One region of the Streptomyces sp. NPDC048142 genome, then DNA from elsewhere that is predicted to be linked to it. Evidence: riboswitches for the same ligand, from Rfam matches in the RefSeq annotation. Region 1 holds a riboswitch; each other region holds the start of a gene.

Region 1 (4,271 bases):
CCGCCGCGTCCAGCAGCTCGACGGTGTCGGGCAGCAGGGTCCGTTCGTCGGCCATCACCTCCAGCTTCACCCAGTCGGTGCCGAGCGCCTCCCGGGCCAGCCGGGCGGTCAGCACCGCCTCGCCCGCGGTGAAGCAGCCCGCGGTGTTCGGCAGGACCTGGATGGAGAGCCGCTCCAGCACCGAGAGCACCGAACCCCGCACGGTCGGGTCCAGCCGGCGCATCGCGACGGTGGTCAGCTCGGTGCCGGAGGCGATCAGCGAACGCTCCAGCACCTCCAGGCTCGGGGCACCGCCGGTGCCCATGATCAGCCGGGAGCCGAACGTGGCAGGACCCAGCGTGAAGACGTCGTCCGACATGGTCAGCCTCCCTGCACGGCGGTCAGTACCTCGACGCGGTCGCCCTCGCCGAGCGGCGTGGCGGCCCACCGGCCGCGCGGGACGACGCTCTCGTTGACGGCGACGGCGACTCCGGAGCGGGCCGGGGTCAGGGTGGCCACGAGGGCGTCCAGGGCCGTCCCGGCGGGGACGGCACGGGCTTCCCCGTTCACCGAGACGGAAACCGAAGCCCCGGACGGTACGGGAGCGGAGGCCGGGGCGGAGGCGGGCTCCGGCGCGGTGGGCTGCTGGGTCATGCGGGCTGCTCCTGGAGTGCGGGGGCGGCGGGGAGTGCCGGTGCGAACCGGCCGGGGGCGAAGGGGCGGGCCGTCTCGGGCAGCTCGCCGGTGGTGAGGGCGTCGGCCATCGCGTCCCCGGTGACGGGGGTCAGCAGGACGCCGTTGCGGTGGTGGCCGGTGGCGAGCAGCAGGCCGGGCAGGGCGGTCGGGCCGAGCAGCGGGGCGTTGTCGGGCGACGCGGGGCGCAGACCGGCCAGGGTCTCGGTGAGCGGCAGCTCGGTGATGCCGGGCACCAGCTCGTGGGCGTCGCGCAGCAGCTCGTACACCCCGCCGGCGGTGACCGTGGTGTCCCAGCCCATCTCCTCGCTGGTGGCGCCGATCACCAGCTCGCCGTTCTCGCGCGGCACGAGGTAGAGATGGCCGCCCCGGACCACGGCGCGCACGGTACGGCCGAGGAAGGGGGCGTACGCCGGGGGCACGGTGAGCCGGATGACCTGGCCCTTGACCGGTCTGACCGGCGGTACGAGCTCCGGCGGGAGCCCCGCGAGCCGGCCGCTGAGACTGCCCGCGGCGAGCACGACCTGATCGGCCGCGAACTCCGTGCCGTCGCCGAGCAGCGCCCCGGCGGCCCGGCCCCCGGCGACGGTGAGCCGCTCGGCGGTGGTCCGGCGGAACACGACCCCGGCCCGCTCGCACGCGGTCAGCAGCGCCGCGGCGAGGCGGCGCGGATCCACCTGGTGGTCGCCGTCGACCCGGAGGCCGCCCCGGACGCCCGGGGCCAGCATCGGCTCCAGGCGGCGGCACTCACGGCCGCTCAGCCAGGTCGACTCCAGGCCCGAACGCTCCTGGAGGGCGTGCAGTTCGCGCAGATGCGCCCGGTCGTCGGAGTCCAGGGCGACGGCGAGCGTCCCGCAGGCGCGGAAGCCGGTGTCCCGGCCGCTCGCCTCCTCCAGCTCGGCCACGAACGCCGGATAGCGGGCGGCGGAGGCGAGGTTGAGCCCGAGCAGCATCTGCTCGCCGTAGTGCAGTTCGGTGACGGCCGCCAGCATGCCCGCCGCGACCTGTGCGGCGCCGCCGCCCGGTGCGGGATCCGCCACGGTGACGCCCAGCCCCCGCTGGGCGGCCCGCCACGCGGTGACCAGGCCGATGATTCCGCCCCCGATGACGAGGACGTCGGATCCGGAGGTTCTCCGCGAGATACGCATGGGTGTCCAGCCCCTCCCTTCGCCGGCATGACCCGGAGCAGGTTCGTACGGTCGGAGGCCGCCAGCCTCCCTCTCAGCCCGGTGCGTCCGGGCTCCCGCGAGTGTTCTACCTTGGCCACCCTAAACCCACTCGCCCATGGCACAGTCAAGGGAGCAGCCACCGTGGCCCGTTCACTCGACGGACTCGTCCTGGCCCCGGTCGCCGACCAGGCGCCCGGCCAGGTCGGCACCCGCACCCGCTTCACCTACCACGAGCGGGACGGCCGGATCTGGGCCGAGTACGCGGGCGGCGACGTGGTCCGCGGCCATCTCGTCGGCACCCGGGCCGGGGACGTGCTGGACTTCCGTTACGTGCAGCTCAAACAGGACGGAACGACCTCGTCCGGGCACTGTCTCTCCACGGTCGTCGACCTCGCGGACGGCCGGGTGCGGCTGGAGGAGCGGTGGGCCTGGGAGTCCCAGGAGGGCAGCGGGACCAGCGTGGTGGAAGAGCTCGCTTCCTGAGCCCGTTCCCCGGGGCCCCTCGGCCTCGTTCCCCGCGTCCCCGCAGCTCCTTCCCCGCGACCCCCTACCTGGCAGTCCGTCAGTTGAATAAGGTGGACAGGTGAGCGAGCAGACAGAGCAGCGGGCGGCGCGGCAGCGGACACGGCACGTCGTGGTCGTCGGGGCGGGCATGGCGGGCGTGCAGAGCGCCGTGGCCCTGCGCGAGGCGGGCTTCACCGGGCCGGTCACCCTGATCGGCGCCGAGCCCCACCAGCCCTACGACCGACCGCCGCTGTCCAAGGCCGTGCTGCTGGGCAAGGCCGAGGACTCCGCCTTCGACGTCGACTTCGAGGCGCTGGACATCACCCTGCGCCTGGGCCTGCACGTCACCGCCCTGCGCGCCGCCGACCACGTGCTGGACACCGCCGACGGGCCGGTTCCCTACGACGCCCTGGTCCTGGCGACCGGCGCGGAGCCCCTGACCCTGCCCGGCACCGAAGGCGTGCCCGGCGTCCATCTGCTGCGCACCCTCGACGACGCCGCCCGGCTGCGGCCCGTCCTGGAGCGGCAGCACGACGTGGTCGTCGTCGGGGCGGGCTGGATCGGCGCGGAGTTCGCCACCGCCGCCCGTGCCGCGGGCTGCGCGGTCACCGTCGTCGAGGCCGCCGCCCGCCCGCTCGCGGGCACCCTGCCCGCCGAGGTGGCCGCCCCGATGGCCGACTGGTACGCCGACAGCGGCGCCGAACTCCTCACCGGGGCGCGGGTCGACCGCGTCGAGGAGGGGGCCGTCATCCTCGCGGACGGCCGCATCCTGCCCGCCGGGGCCGTGGTCGTCGGCATCGGCGCGCGCCCCGCCACCGACTGGCTGGCCGGCTCCGGGGTCGCACTCGGCCCGGACGGCTCGGTCACCGCCGACAGCGCGCTGCGCACCTCGCTGCCCGATGTGTACGCGGTCGGGGACTGCGCCTCCTTCCCCTCCGCCCGCTACGGGACACGCCTGCTGATCCACCACTGGGACAACGCCCTCCAGGGCCCGCGCACCGCGGCCGCCGCGATCATGGCCGTCCAGGACGGCGGACCGCTCCCCGTCCACGACCCCGTCCCGTACTTCTGGTCCGAGCAGTTCGGCCGCTTCGTGCAGTACGCCGGCCACCACGCGGTCGCCGACACCCTGCTGTGGCGCGGCGACGGGGCGGACGCGGCCTGGTCGGTGTGCTGGCTGCGCGACGGCGCGCTGGCCGCCGTGCTCGCCGTGGGGCGCCCGCGCGACCTCGCACAGGGCCGCAGGCTCATCGAATCGGGGGCCGTCCTGGACCCGGAGAAGGTGGCCGACCCCGCCGTACCACTGAAGTCCGCCGCCCTGTGAGGGGCCCGGGACCCGCCGCGGCCCACCCCCGTACGGTCGGCCCGGCTACCGACTGTCAGTCCTGGATGGCACGCTTGTCCCTGTGACCGAGATTGACGCAAAGACCGATGCTCTCGTCCCCGCCTGGCTCCACCTTCCCGACATCGCGGAAATGCTCGATGTCCAGGTGACGCGCGTACGGCAGCTGGTCAAGGAGGGCCAGCTCATCGCCGTACGCCGTGGTGAGAACCGGACGCTCCAGGTGCCCGCCGCCTTCATCGACGGCGACAAGGTGGTCAAGGGCCTCTCCGGCACCCTGACCCTCCTGAGGGACGACGGCTATTCCGACGAAGAGATGCTGGAGTGGCTCTTCACTCCCGACCCGACCCTGCCCGGCACCCCCGCACAGGCGCTGAGCGAGAATCGCGGTACGGAGGTGAAGCGCCGCGCCCAGGCGCTCGCCGTCTGACCGATACGACAGGAAGCGGAGCACGGGCCGCCCGCTGCGGCCCGTGCACCGTCACGACCACGGGGGAGCACCACCCATGTCCACGTCTCGCGAGCAGCTGTCCGACGCCCGGCTCTACCTGTGCACGGACGCCCGCAAGCGGCAGGGCGACCTC
Region 2 (4,271 bases), on a different contig from region 1:
CCGGCCCGGGGAGACGCTCCGGACGGACCGGAGCGGTGGATCAGATCGCCTGCGGGGCCAGCTTCGGGTTGACGCCGTGCTGGTTCGCCTCCGGCTTGCCCTCCGAGGCGAGGAAGACGATCAGGATGATGGCGCCGACCAGCGGGATGAGCGCGATCAGCAGCCACCAGCCGGAACGACCGGTGTCGTGCAGGCGGCGCACGCCGACAGCGAGCGTCGGAACGAGAATCGCGACGCTGTAGATGAAGGACAGGAAGTCCGCGCCGATCAGGCCACCGATGATCGAGAGCACCACGCTGATGCCGACGCTGATGAGCGTGAACATCCAGTACTCCTTGCGGCGCGCGCGTCCGCTGAAGCCTGCGTAGTTCTTGAGTACTGCCAGGTACCAGTCCATGGTGATTCCCTCCCCGGGCCCCTGTTCAAGGGCCGCCAATTCTCAGCCAAGCTAGCCGGAAAGTAAGCCACAGATAAGCAAAGGGTCAAGGGCTGGTGAGCTGCGGGCCAAACGTACATAAAGCTGCCACACGACCGTATCCATACTGTCGCTTAACAAGGTGGCCAACCATGCCAAACAACCGTGAAATGGCGGCAGTTACCCAATAGGGCAGGAAACGCCCATAGCCTCCTGGCCGGATCGGCATCGGTGCTACGTGATCGCGCCTCGGCCGACCGGGGCCGCAGGTCCCGAGGAGGACCCGACCGCCGGACCCGAGAAGGACCCGACCGCCGGGGACGGGGAGGCCCCGACCGCCGGGGACGGGCCGGCGGCCGGGGCGGGTCAGTCGGCGATGGGCAGGTAGACCCGGTTGCCGGCGGCCGCGAACTCCTTCGACTTCTCGGCCATGCCCTGCTCGATCTCCTCCTGCGAACCGCCGTGCTGACGCCGGATGTCCTGGGAGATCTTCATCGAGCAGAACTTCGGCCCGCACATCGAGCAGAAGTGCGCCGTCTTCGCCGGTTCGGCGGGCAGCGTCTCGTCGTGGAACTCCCGCGCGGTGTCCGGGTCGAGGGCCAGATTGAACTGGTCCTCCCACCGGAACTCGAACCGCGCGTCGGACAGCGCGTCATCCCACTCCTGCGCGCCCGGGTGCCCCTTGGCGAGGTCGGCCGCGTGGGCGGCGATCTTGTAGGTGATCACGCCCGTCTTCACATCGTCCCGGTTGGGCAGCCCCAGGTGCTCCTTGGGCGTGACGTAGCAGAGCATCGCCGTGCCCCACCAGGCGATCATCGCGGCGCCGATACCGGAGGTGATGTGGTCGTAGGCGGGCGCGACGTCCGTGGTCAGCGGGCCGAGTGTGTAGAACGGCGCCTCCTCGCAGATCTCCTGCTGGAGGTCGATGTTCTCCTTGATCTTGTGCATCGGGACATGCCCCGGGCCCTCGATCATGGTCTGGACGCCGAACCGCTTGGCGACCGTGTTCAGCTCGCCCAGTGTGCGCAGCTCGGCGAACTGCGCCTCGTCGTTGGCGTCCGCGATCGAGCCGGGGCGCAGCCCGTCGCCGAGCGAGTAGGTGACGTCGTACGTCGCGAGGATCTCGCAGAGCTCCTCGAAGTGCTCGTAGAGGAACGACTCCTTGTGGTGCGCGAGACACCAGGCCGCCATGATCGAGCCGCCGCGCGAGACGATCCCGGTCTTACGACGGGCCGTCAGCGGGACGTACGGCAGGCGCACGCCGGCGTGCACCGTCATGTAGTCCACGCCCTGCTCGGCCTGCTCGATGACGGTGTCCTTGTAGATCTCCCAGGTCAGCTCCTCGGCCCGGCCGTCGACCTTCTCCAGGGCCTGGTAGAGCGGGACGGTGCCGATCGGCACGGGGGAGTTGCGCAGCACCCATTCACGGGTGGTGTGGATGTTGCGGCCGGTGGACAGGTCCATGACGGTGTCGGCGCCCCACTTCGTCGCCCAGGTCATCTTGTCCACCTCCTCCTCGATGGAGGAGGTGACGGCCGAGTTGCCGATGTTGGCATTGACCTTCACCAGGAACCGCTTACCGATGATCATCGGCTCGATCTCGGGGTGGTTGACGTTGGCGGGCAGCACCGCCCTGCCCTGCGCGATCTCCTCGCGGACGACCTCGGCCGCCACGTTCTCCCGGATCGCCACGTACTCCATCTCCGGGGTGATCTCCCCCCGTCGGGCGTACGCGAGCTGGGTGACGGGGCGCCCGTCGCGGCTGCGGCGCGGCTGGCGCGGGCGGCCGGGGAACACGGCGTCGAGGTTGCGCAGTCCGCCGCGCGGCGAGGTGTGCTTGAGCCCGTCGTCCTCGGGGCGGGCCGGACGGCCCGCGTACTCCCCCGTGTCGCCGCGGGCGATGATCCAGTTCTCCCGCAGCGGCGCGAGGCCGCGGCGGACATCGGTGTCGATGGTGGGATCGGTGTACGGCCCCGACGTGTCGTACAGCGTCACGTCCTTGCCGTTGGTGAGGTGCACCTGTCGGACCGGCACCCGGAGGTCCGGGCGCGAGCCCTGGACGTACCCCTTGTGCCAGCCGATGGACTTCCCGGCCTCGTCGTCGTTCCGATCGGAGGCAGGCGTGCGTGCGTCCGCTGTGGTCATGAGACCTACTCCCTACGCCGGCATTACCCGGTAACAGGTTCGGCGGTCGGCGCAGCGAGTCCCGTACGGATGTACGGCGATCAGCGCCCTCTCAGCCCGGTGCTCCGAGCTCCCGCGTGTACAAAGGTGCCTCCACGCTAGCGTCCTTCCCGGCGAGCTGACCAGAGAGGGTCCTCCCGTTCTTGCGATGATCGACCCGTGACCTCTCCCCAGAGCGACCCCTCGCCCCAGCCGCCCCAGGGCCACACCCACAGCCACGGACCGGCCGCCCCGGTCTCCAAGCACCTGCGCAAGGTCATCGCCGCCGTACTGATCCCGTTCGCGACGGCGGTCGTCGTCGGCCTGATCGCGTTCTGGCCCGGTGGCGTGCCCGACCACGAGCGCACCGGCGTCGGATTCGACCGGCAGACCCAGGACGGCAGGGTCGTCCAGGTCGACAAGGTCGACTGCGCGGACGTCAACGCCGCGCAGGTGCCCCCGACCGGCGACACCTCCACACCCTCGGGCCGGGAGGCCGTCAACGAGCAGGAGGGGGAGTGCTCGAAGGCCACCATCGAGGTGACCAGCGGCGACGACAAGGGCCGCAGGTTCGTCGAGGTGGTCCAGCCGGACGCGCCCCGCCAGCTGAGCGAAGGGCAGGGCGTGGTCGTGGCGTACGCCCCCGACGCGCCGCGCGACCTCCAGTACTCCGTGACCGACGTGGACCGGAAGATTCCGATGGCGCTGCTGGCCGGGATCTTCGCGCTGGCGGTGGTCGCGGTGGGCAGGATGCGCGGGGTGATGGCGCTGGTGGCGTTGGCCGTGTCGTTCGCCGTGCTGACCCTGTTCATCCTGCCGGCGATCCTGCAGGGATCGAATCCGCTGGTCGTGGCGGTGATCGGGGCCAGCGCGATCATGCTGGCGGCCCTCTATCTCTGCCACGGGGTGACGGCCCGTACGTCGGTCGCAGTCGTCGGCACGCTGATCTCGCTGCTGTTGATCGGGCTGCTGGGCTCCCTGTTCATCGACTGGGCGAGCCTGAGCGGCAACACCGACGACAACACCGGCCTCATCCACGGCCTGTACCCGGACATCGATATGAGCGGTCTGCTGCTGGCCGGCGTCATCATCGGTTCGCTCGGGGTGCTCGACGATGTGACGGTCACCCAGACCTCCGCCGTCTGGGAACTGCACCAGGCGGACCCGCAGATGGGTTGGAAGGGGCTGTACCGGGCAGGTATCCGGATCGGAAGGGACCACATCGCCTCGGTGGTCAACACGCTGGTGCTGGCGTACGCGGGCGCGGCGTTGCCGCTGCTGCTGCTCTTCTCCATCGCCCAGAGCAGTGTGGGGACGGTGGCCAACAGCGAGTTGGTCGCCGAGGAGATCGTCCGCACACTGGTCGGGTCGATCGGCCTGGTCGCCTCGGTGCCGGTGACCACGGCGCTCGCCGCGCTGGTCGTCTCCGCGGACCGCCCGGGGTCCGGCGGCGCACAGGCGGCTACGGCCGCGCCCGCGCGGTCCGGACGGGGCCGTCGTCGCAGGAAGGGATGACGAGCCGCCGGGTACACCCGGTCAGCCCGCGTTCTGCTCCTCGGCGAGGATGCGGCCCAGCGCATCCTCCAGGTTCCCGTCGAAGTCACCCAGCGTGTGCTCCTGACCGAGCGGTACGAGCTTGTCCGTCCGGTCGAGAAACGCCACCAGCGGTGCCGTACCCGCCCGGAACAGCGCA
Region 3 (4,271 bases), on a different contig from region 1:
TCGTGGCGGGTCCTGACCTTCCTCGTCCTCACCGTGGTCAGCGACACCGGGGCGTACGCGGTCGGCTGGCGCTTCGGCAAGCACAAGCTCGCCCCGCGCATCAGCCCCGGCAAGACCCGTGAGGGCCTGTTCGGAGCCGTGGGCTTCGCGATGGTCGCCGGCGCGCTGTGCATGGAGTTCCTGATCGACGGCGGCGCCTGGTGGCAGGGCCTGCTGCTCGGCTTCGCGGTCGCCGCCAGCGCCACCCTCGGCGACCTCGGCGAGTCCATGATCAAGCGGGACCTCGGGATCAAGGACATGGGCACCCTGCTCCCCGGCCACGGCGGCATCATGGACCGGCTGGACTCGCTGCTGCCCACCGCACCGGTCGTCTGGCTGCTGCTGGTGCTGTTCGTGGGTTCGGGCTGAGCGCCAGACACCCCTTCCCACCTGCACGTTCTTCGAGTGAGGGTCCGTTGTCCACAGGGCGGCGGGCCCTCACCCGTCTGTCTGCCACACTGGATGAACCATGCCTAAGCCCGGAGAACTCACTTTCGTCGCGCCCCGCGGAGCCAAGAAGCCGCCGCGGCACCTCGCCGACCTCACGCCCGCCGAGCGCAAGGAAGCGGTCGCCGCGACCGGTGAGAAGCCGTTCCGCGCCCAGCAGCTCTCGCAGCACTACTTCGCGCGGTACGCGCACGACCCGGCCGAGTGGACCAACATCCCGGCCGCGTCGCGGGAGAAGCTCGCCGAGGCGCTGTTCCCCGACCTGATGTCCGTGATCCGGCACATCAGCTGCGACGACGACACGACACGCAAGACCCTGTGGAAGCTGCACGACGGGACGCTCGTCGAGTCCGTCCTGATGCGGTACCCGGAGCGCGTCACCATGTGCATCTCCTCGCAGGCCGGCTGCGGAATGAACTGCCCCTTCTGCGCCACCGGGCAGGCCGGCCTCGACCGCAACCTGTCGACCGCCGAGATCGTGCACCAGATCGTCGACGGCATGCGCGCCCTGCGCGACGGCGAGGTGCCCGGCGGCCCCGCGCGGCTCTCCAACATCGTCTTCATGGGCATGGGCGAGCCGCTCGCCAACTACAACCGCGTGGTCGGCGCGATCCGCCGGCTCACCGACCCGGAGCCGGACGGCCTCGGCCTCTCGCAGCGCGGGATCACCGTTTCCACCGTGGGCCTTGTCCCGGCCATGCTGCGCTTCTCCGACGAGGGCTTCAAGTGCCGCCTCGCCGTCTCGCTGCACGCCCCGGACGACGAGCTGCGCGACACCCTGGTCCCCGTCAACACCCGGTGGAACGTCCGCGAGGTGCTGGACGCCGCCTGGGAGTACGCCGAGAAGTCCGGCCGCCGGATCTCCATCGAGTACGCCCTGATCCGGGACATCAACGACCAGGCCTGGCGCGGCGACCTGCTCGGCCGGCTGCTCAAGGGCAAGCGGGTGCACGTCAACCTGATCCCGCTGAACCCCACGCCCGGCTCCAAGTGGACCGCCTCGCGGCCCGAGGACGAGAAGGCGTTCGTCGAGGCCATCGCGGCCCACGGCGTGCCAGTCACCGTCCGGGACACCCGTGGCCAGGAGATCGACGGAGCCTGCGGGCAGCTGGCGGCCTCCGAGCGCTGAGACCTCGGCGCAGCAGCGACCGCGCAAAGACCGGAGACCGCACGGCCCGGCCGAAAACCGCCGGTGTAGCCTGGGCCGAAATCAACTTCATATTCCGACAGGGGAGCGCCACAGCGCTGAGAGTGCGGCACCAAGGACAGGTTGGCCGCAGACCCTCTGAACCTCGCCCGGGTCATTCCGGGTAGGAAGTTCGGACCTTACTCAAGCTGTTGCGCCCTGCCCGCTTCCGGTTCGCCGGACAGCGGGCGGGGCCGCGTCTCTTCCTGGTCACCTCCAGGAGGAATCACATGAACACCACCACGAAGTACGCGGCGGCCGCGCTCGCCGCCGCTCTCGGCGTCACCGTGCTCGCGGGCTGCGGCAGCGACGACGGTCCCGCGGGCTCCGGGGCGTCCAAGGGCACCGGCTCCAAGACCGTGACCCTGGTCAGCCACGACTCCTTCAGCGTCTCGGACGGGGTGCTGAAGGCGTTTGCCGAGGAGACCGGTTACACCGTCGAGATCCTCAAGAGCGGCGACGCCGGAGCCGCGCTCAACCAGGAGATCCTCACCAAGGGCTCCCCGCGCGGCGACGTCTTCTTCGGCGTCGACAACACCCTGCTCTCCCGCGCCCTCGACAACGGTCTGTTCACCGCGTACGAGGCCAAGGGCCTGGACACGGTCGCGGCGGACACGCAGACGGACGAGAAGCACCGGGTGACGCCCGTCGACACCGGAGACATCTGCGTCAACTACGACAAGAAGTACTTCGCCGACAAGAAGCTCGCGCCGCCGAAGACCTTCGAGGACCTGATCGAGCCCGCGTACAAGAACCTCCTCGTCACCGAGAACGCCGCGAGCTCCTCGCCCGGTCTCGGCTTCCTCCTCGGCACCATCGCCACCCAGGGCGAGGACGGCTACGAGGCGTACTGGAAGAAGCTGAAGGCCAACGGCGTCAAGGTCGTCGACGGCTGGGAGCAGGCGTACAACGAGGAGTTCTCCGGCTCCGCGGGCGGCAAGAAGGCCAACGCGGACCGGCCGCTCGTCGTCAGCTACGCCTCCAGCCCGCCCGTCGAGGTGCTCTACGCCGACCCGCAGCCCAAGGAGGCCCCCACCGGGGTCGCCACCGGCACCTGCTTCCGGCAGACCGAGTACGCCGGGCTGCTGACCGGGGCGAAGAACGAGGCGGGCGGCAAGGCGTTGCTGGACTTCATGATCAGCAAGACGTTCCAGGAGGACATGCCGCTGAACATGTTCGTGAACCCGGTCGTGAAGGACACGAAGCTCCCCGCGCTGTTCACCGAGTTCGGCGAGAGCGTCGAGACGCCGCCCACCGTCGAGCCCGAGAAGATCGCCGCCAACCGTGAGCAGTGGATCCAGTCGTGGCAGTCGCTGGTCCTGAAGTAGGGCCCGAGGCGAAGGCCGCCGAGCCCGTCCGGCCCGCCGGTGGCGGGGCCGGTCGGCGCGGGACCGCGGTGCGGCTCGGCCTGATGGCCGTGCCCGTCGCGTTCTTCGCGCTGTTCTTCGCCTACCCCGTGACCGCGATCGTCGGCCGCGGGCTCAAGGCGGGCGGCGACTGGCAGCTCGGGCGGATCGGCGAGGTGCTGGCCCGCCCGGACATCCTCGGCGTTCTCTGGTTCACCACCTGGCAGGCCCTCGCCTCGACCGCGCTCACCCTGTTGATCGCCCTGCCCGGGGCGTATGTCTTCGCCCGCTTCGACTTCCCCGGCAAACAGGTGCTGCGGGCGGTCGTCACGGTGCCGTTCGTGCTGCCGTCCGTCGTCGTCGGCACCGCGTTCCTGGCGCTGCTCGGACGTGGCGGACTCCTCGACGAACTGTGGGGCGTCCGCCTCGACACGACCGTGTGGGCGATCCTGCTGGCCCATGTCTTCTTCAACTACGCCGTGGTCGTACGCACGGTGGGCGGGCTGTGGTCGCAGCTGGACCCCCGCCAGGAGGAGGCCGCCCGGGTGCTGGGGGCCGGACGGTTCGCCGCTTTCCGCCGGGTGACGTTGCCCGCGCTCGCCCCGGCCGTCGCCGCCGCCGCGCTGATGGTCTTCCTCTTCACCTTCACCTCCTTCGGCGTCGTGCAGATCCTCGGCGGACCGGCGTACTCCACCCTGGAGGTGGAGATCTACCGGCAGACCGCGCAGCTGCTGGACCTGCCGACGGCCGCCGTGCTGACCCTGGTGCAGTTCGCCGCGGTCGGCGGGATCCTCGCCGTGCACGCCGCGACCGTACGCCGCCGGGAGCGGGCGCTGAAGCTCGTCGACCCGGCCCGGACCTCCCGCCGGCCGCGCGGCCCCGGACAGTGGGCGCTGCTCGGCGGTGTCCTGCTCACCGCGCTGCTGCTGATCCTGATGCCGCTCGGGGTGCTGGTGGAGCGGTCCTTCGACGGATCCGGCGGTTACGGCTTCGGCTACTACCGGGCCCTCCAGTCCGCCGGGTCGGGCGGCTCCTCCACCTTCCTGGTGCCGCCGCTGGAAGCCGTCGGGAACTCCCTGCGGTACGCGCTCGTCGCGACGCTCATCGCCCTCGTCGTCGGCGGGCTCGCGGCGGCGGCCCTGACCCGGCGGGCCGGACGGCTGGTCCGCGGCTTCGACGCGCTGCTGATGCTGCCGCTCGGGGTGTCCGCCGTCACGGTCGGCTTCGGCTTCCTGATCACCCTGGACGAGCCG

The links. Region 1 has a riboswitch for thiamine pyrophosphate ahead of thiO (glycine oxidase ThiO). Riboswitches for the same ligand answer to the same signal wherever they lie in the genome.
Region 2: it holds a riboswitch for thiamine pyrophosphate, as region 1 does, so the genes downstream of both, thiC (phosphomethylpyrimidine synthase ThiC) here and thiO (glycine oxidase ThiO) in region 1, are expected to answer to the same signal.
Region 3: it holds a riboswitch for thiamine pyrophosphate, as region 1 does, so the genes downstream of both, ACGF2Y_RS02120 (thiamine ABC transporter substrate binding subunit) here and thiO (glycine oxidase ThiO) in region 1, are expected to answer to the same signal.

What each region holds. Positions count from the first base shown of each region.
Region 1 covers NZ_JBIDBC010000027.1:54,344-58,614, reverse strand. Annotated here, with positions in the region: gene ACGF2Y_RS27855 (thiazole synthase) at 1-358, opposite strand, end outside; gene thiS (sulfur carrier protein ThiS) at 361-633, opposite strand; gene thiO (glycine oxidase ThiO) at 630-1,820, opposite strand; TPP riboswitch at 1,818-1,929, opposite strand; gene ACGF2Y_RS27840 (hypothetical protein) at 1,983-2,324, shown strand; gene ACGF2Y_RS27835 (NAD(P)/FAD-dependent oxidoreductase) at 2,425-3,669, shown strand; gene ACGF2Y_RS27830 (Rv2175c family DNA-binding protein) at 3,752-4,117, shown strand; gene thiE (thiamine phosphate synthase) at 4,194-4,271, shown strand, end outside.
Region 2 covers NZ_JBIDBC010000002.1:252,831-257,101, reverse strand. Annotated here, with positions in the region: gene ACGF2Y_RS03755 (DUF805 domain-containing protein) at 41-397, opposite strand; gene thiC (phosphomethylpyrimidine synthase ThiC) at 782-2,560, opposite strand; TPP riboswitch at 2,553-2,686, opposite strand; gene ACGF2Y_RS03745 (YibE/F family protein) at 2,759-4,093, shown strand; gene ACGF2Y_RS03740 (SsgA family sporulation/cell division regulator) at 4,115-4,271, opposite strand, start outside.
Region 3 covers NZ_JBIDBC010000001.1:418,372-422,642, forward strand. Annotated here, with positions in the region: gene ACGF2Y_RS02110 (phosphatidate cytidylyltransferase) at 1-408, shown strand, start outside; gene rlmN (23S rRNA (adenine(2503)-C(2))-methyltransferase RlmN) at 509-1,615, shown strand; TPP riboswitch at 1,705-1,821, shown strand; gene ACGF2Y_RS02120 (thiamine ABC transporter substrate binding subunit) at 1,903-3,000, shown strand; gene ACGF2Y_RS02125 (ABC transporter permease) at 3,084-4,271, shown strand, end outside.